DNA from 2 places in the Zhongshania aliphaticivorans genome. Region 1 is predicted to be linked to the other one. Evidence: predicted binding sites of a transcription regulator. Region 1 holds the regulator's gene; the other holds the start of a gene.
The links. The regulator sigma-54, encoded in region 1, starts transcription at its own class of promoters, with help from an activator protein. The targets are predictions, from matches to a motif close to TGGCACANNNNTTGCNNT.
Positions count from the first base shown of each region.

Region 2: AZF00_RS11665 (flagellar basal body-associated FliL family protein) is a predicted target of sigma-54. The motif match lies at 1,284-1,301, and genes of this name have one in related genera.

Region 1 covers NZ_CP014544.1:3,327,128-3,329,598, reverse strand. Annotated here, with positions in the region: gene AZF00_RS14755 (PTS sugar transporter subunit IIA) at 1-259, opposite strand, end outside; gene hpf (ribosome hibernation-promoting factor, HPF/YfiA family) at 293-580, opposite strand; gene AZF00_RS14745 (RNA polymerase factor sigma-54) at 662-2,158, opposite strand; gene lptB (LPS export ABC transporter ATP-binding protein) at 2,301-2,471, opposite strand, start outside.
Region 2 covers NZ_CP014544.1:2,624,975-2,627,445, forward strand. Annotated here, with positions in the region: gene AZF00_RS11660 (flagellar motor switch protein FliM) at 1-756, opposite strand, end outside; gene AZF00_RS11665 (flagellar basal body-associated FliL family protein) at 767-1,231, opposite strand; gene AZF00_RS11670 (peptidylprolyl isomerase) at 1,477-1,755, shown strand; gene AZF00_RS11675 (hypothetical protein) at 1,948-2,283, shown strand.

The sequences.
Region 1 (2,471 bases):
TGGCTTGCTCTAGCTTGAGGAGCATGCCGGTGATCGCGGTGCAGCGGCTACTGCGACAATGAGGAATAGCGACGCCGTGGCCAATACCGGTACTGCCCAGTCTTTCTCTGGCCAAGAGCTCATTAAATAATTCATCGGCGTCAAATTCGCTATTATCGGCGCTGATACCGGCTGAAATGAATTCAAGAAGTCGTTTTTTACTGGTAATGGACGCACCGCTGTGGGTGCGTCCTAAGGTGAGAATGGAATTGAGTATCATGGTTTCTTGCAACAGTGGTTTAGGTCAAGGGCCTTAGCGGCCGAGAGTTTTTTCTTTGTGTTTAATTAATTGTCGATCGAGTTTGTCGGTCAGGCTGTCGATCGCCGCGTACATATCCTCCGATTCGCAGGTGGCAAATAGGTCGGCGCCGGCGACGTGCACGGTGGCCTCGGCCTTTTGGATCAGCTTTTCTACTGACAGGGTGACGTCGGTATTAGTGATGTTGTCAAAGTGTCGTTGAAGTTTGCCGAGCTTGGTATTGACGTAATCGCGAAGAGACGGGGTAACATCAACGTGGTGACCACTAACAGTAATCTGCATATTTTGCTCCTTCATCGCTGAAAATAACTAGCGCCTCACGGCGCGTGTATGACGACAATGACCGTAACAGGGGCACTGCCACTATACCAGTCGTTTCCGCTCGTTTGAGGGCGGAATAACCAGTGATTCTCGATATTTTGCAATGGTGCGGCGGGCAACCTGAATGCCTTGATCGCCGAGTAAGTCGGTAATTTTACTGTCGCTTAGCGGTTTACGGGGGTTTTCTGCCGCCACCAGCTTTTTAATTAACGCGCGAATAGCGGTCGATGAACACTCACCGCCGGTGTCGGTTGATACATGACTGGAAAAGAAGAATTTAAGCTCAAAAATGCCTCTTGGGGTGTGCATGTATTTTTGGGTCGTTACCCGTGAAATCGTGGATTCGTGCATGCCAACCGCTTCGGCAATATCGTGTAAAACCAGGGGTTTCATGGCTTCTTCGCCGTATTCTAAAAAGCCGCGTTGGTATTCAACAATTTTGGTTGCGACTTTCATTAGAGTTTCATTGCGGCTGAGTAGGCTTTTGATAAACCAGCGCGCTTCTTGCAGATTGTCGCGGATATAGTCGTTATCACTGCTATTGCTGCTCTTTCTGGCCAGTGCCGCGTAGTGTGCGTTAATTTGAATTTTGGGTGCAATATCAGGGTTCAGCTCCACCAGCCAGCGATCGTCCTTTTTGCTTACAAACACATCGGGGACGACATATTCAGTTTCGTCGGCGCCAATGCTGTCACCCGGTGTGGGGTTGAGCGATTGCACCAGTTTTATGATGTCGCGAAGCTGATCTTCTTTTAAGCGGCAGCGACGCATTATCTGGTTATAGTCGCGATTGCCCAATTGCGCCATATATTGGCTCACGACAAGACGGGCTTCTTCAACTAAATAGGTGTCGGCGGGTAATTGCTTGAGCTGAATCAATAAACACTCTTGCAGGTCGCGGGCGGCTACGCCCGGTGGATCAAATTGCTGAATAAGATGTAAAACCGCATTGAACTCTTCGATTTCGATTTCGTCACTGGCAAAGCCTTCGACAAGTTCTTCTGCGCTGACCGTTAACCTGCCATTGTCATCGATGGCGTCGATGATGGCGTCGGCAATTAAACGGTCAATATCAGATAGGCGGCTGAGGTTTAGCTGCCAGCGTAAATGGTCTTGCAGGGAGTCGGCGCTGGAATTGCGATAGTCGTTGCTGTAGTCGTTGTCTTCCGCTGCCGAACCGCTGCCGGAGCCGCTGCTACTGCCGCTGGTTTGGTAAACGTCGTCCCACTGGCTGTCTACCGGCAGGTCGTCAGGGATGTCGCTGCGTTCGGCCCATTCAGTGTCTGCTTCGGGCTGCGGGGCTTCGGTCTCTTGGTCGCTGCTTTTCTCTGCTTTTTTGGGTTCGGCGGATGTGGGTTCGGTATTGACTTCAAAATCGTCGCTGTCATCACTGATTTCAAGCAGTGGATTGGAGTCCAATGCTGATTGTATTTCTTGTTGGAGGTCGAGGGTAGAGAGTTGTAATAAGCGAATCGCTTGTTGCAGCTGAGGTGTCATGGTCAGGCTTTGACCGACTTTGAGCTGTAGCGATTGTTTCATAGGCAGCGGCTTCTACAACGGGGTGATGGCAACACGAGTAATAGGTTTTACTCTACCGGCAACAATTATGCCTCACTCTCAGTGTAGTCGGGACAATCATCTCCTGCAATACCTGTGCCGACTCATTTACTCATTGCATAACTTATAAAGTAAATTTATCGCCCAAGTAAATGTCACGGACAATCTGATTACTTAATACGGTGTTGGCGTCCCCTTCGGCAACGATACGGCCTTCGCCAACGATATAGGCTTTGTCGCAAATATCGAGGGTTTCTCTGACGTTGTGGTCAGTGATGAGTACCCCAATGCCCCG
Region 2 (2,471 bases), 700 kb from region 1:
TAACACCGCCACCAATTCTATTGGGGCCGACTCCAAACCTTCCAGCAAACGATCTCGCCAATCATCGCTAGAAGGTTTGCGCTTACTTTGCGCGGGATCACCTAGGCTGTCGCGCACTGCATCAATTGCACTCCATGGCACAATCGACCACAGGCCGCCAACAAAATCACCGATATTAATTGTAAATCGGGTGGCAACTAAGGAATCTGCTTCGCTAATGGTGTCGAGCATGCGCGGGTCGTTGTATTGCGCGGCAATTGTCGGATCAGTTTTTATTACCGACTTCCAGGCACTGGCAATATCCGGGAGCAAAGCGGTGTTAAGCATTTCCATGAAACTGAATTCAGATACCGACAAGGTTTCGCGGTCACCCTGCTGACTTGCGCCAGAACCACCAAAGTAGCGATCAACCAACTGAAATACCAACTCAGATTCAAAAGCCAAAAACAAGCTGGCACTCATTGGCAGGCCCTGCACCACAGATAAACTGCAAGGCGCAGATAAGGTGTTCACCATTTCGTCAAACTTCATCACGGTGATTTTATCGGTCTGAACCGAACTCACCGCCGCGACAAACTCCTGCATTCGATCTTTGGTCGCATTGGCAAACTGCGACTGAATCAGCGACAACGCCGGAATAAGGCGTTGCACGGCGTAATCTTGACGAGCGAGATTATACTTGCCCTTACCTGGGCCATTGTCTTCCTCCCCAGCCATAAGCGCCTCGAGTTCTTCCGGATCGAGTACGTCACTCACATTGGCAACCTCATTGCACGACGAACTTGGTAAAATACACAGCGTCGACGCCGCCTTTACCAGACTCGGTCGTTAAAACGTCGTTAATCACCGCCATCGCTTCTTCTTGAATTTTCTGACGCTGCTCTACGGTGGCAATTGCCTCGCGATCTAACTTGCTAAGAAACAAAAGCAAATCATTACGAATTCGCGGTTCATATTGCTCTACCCGACTAAAAGTATCATCTCGACGCGACATTAATTCAATTTCAATCATCAGAAAGCGCATGCTGCGCTCATTCTGCAAATTCACAACAAAGGACGGCGATAGGCTGTAATACTCCGGCGCTTTCAGCGCTGGAGCAGCAACTACCGCAGCTTCACCGTCAGCTGCGGGCATCGGCGGCGCAGTGCTCTTCATAAACCACCACGTTCCGCCGACCGCTGCCAGCAGCAAAACGAGCACACCCACAATTAAAATAATCTTTGATTTCATACATTATGATCCACAATCTGCATACAGAGAAAACATAGCTGCTAAACGGGTTATAGCAAGCCCCATGCCAATGAAAATTATACTTAAAAATCAAACGCTTAATATAGATACAAATCCTTACGACAAAACTTTGGCGCCCGCCGGCTTAAAACAACCAAAATTTAAACAACAATATCAACCTCTCTCCAACAACTAGGCTCTTGGTTGCTGCTATAATTCATCAAACATATTAAGGAGATCGTTTAATGACCGTTGCTTCAGCACGCCACATACTGGTTAAAACCGAACAAGAAGCGAAAGATATTAAAGCTAAAATTGCTAAGGGCGGCGATTTTGGTGAATTAGCGAAAAAGCATTCCGATTGCCCGTCTGGCAAACAGGGTGGCGACCTTGGCGAATTTCGCCCCGGTCAAATGGTAAAACCCTTTGACGACGTAGTTTTTAAAGAAGCCATTTTAGAAGTACACGGCCCCGTTAAAACCCAGTTTGGTTACCACTTAATTCAGACTATTTACCGCAACTAAGCCGTATTGAGCCAGTAGTAATTAAAATGCCCCGAAGGCTGTGTGCCAACGGGGTAAACAAACGTAGACGCCCCACCCTGTATATAATTCAAAATCATTTCCGTAAGCCAAGATTCAGCACCGGTTCACTGATCTAAAACCTAACGATTTTCGTAAGCTTTCATGTATCTTAAAAAACCTGAGGCTGCTGGTATGAAAAATTTCATTGTTGAAAGCTACGAACTGGTGATGGATAGCAGTAAGAATCCCCTTCGCCATCTCGATCTCGCGTCACAGCACTACACTATGCAGGTTCTCGCGTGGATGTGGAGCATGGTGTTTTCTCTGAGTTTCCTGTCTATATTCTATTTTCATTATGTATGGCTAGGCCACCTGCTAGTATTGGGTGGCGTCTGTTTCACGGTAGGTGTGTTCCGCTCCGCAGAGAATACTCGCCTGCAACTAGCCTCGGCACAAGACGAGGCTGTTTCAAAAGAAACCTACAGCCATGCCTCTGCCTGCACTTGGAAGCTAGATAAGGAAGCGTAAAAACTACGTTTTTGAATAGTAAAAGCCCCCGTATCTTTTACCAAAAGGCGCAAATATACGGGGGCTTAAACTATTTTAGCTGTGTTAAGGAATTGCGGTGCTTATTCTGCGGCTATCTCAATAAGCACCTCGCCCGGTGTTACGCGGTCGCCCTTCTTAACAAAGATATCAACAACCTTACCGGCAAT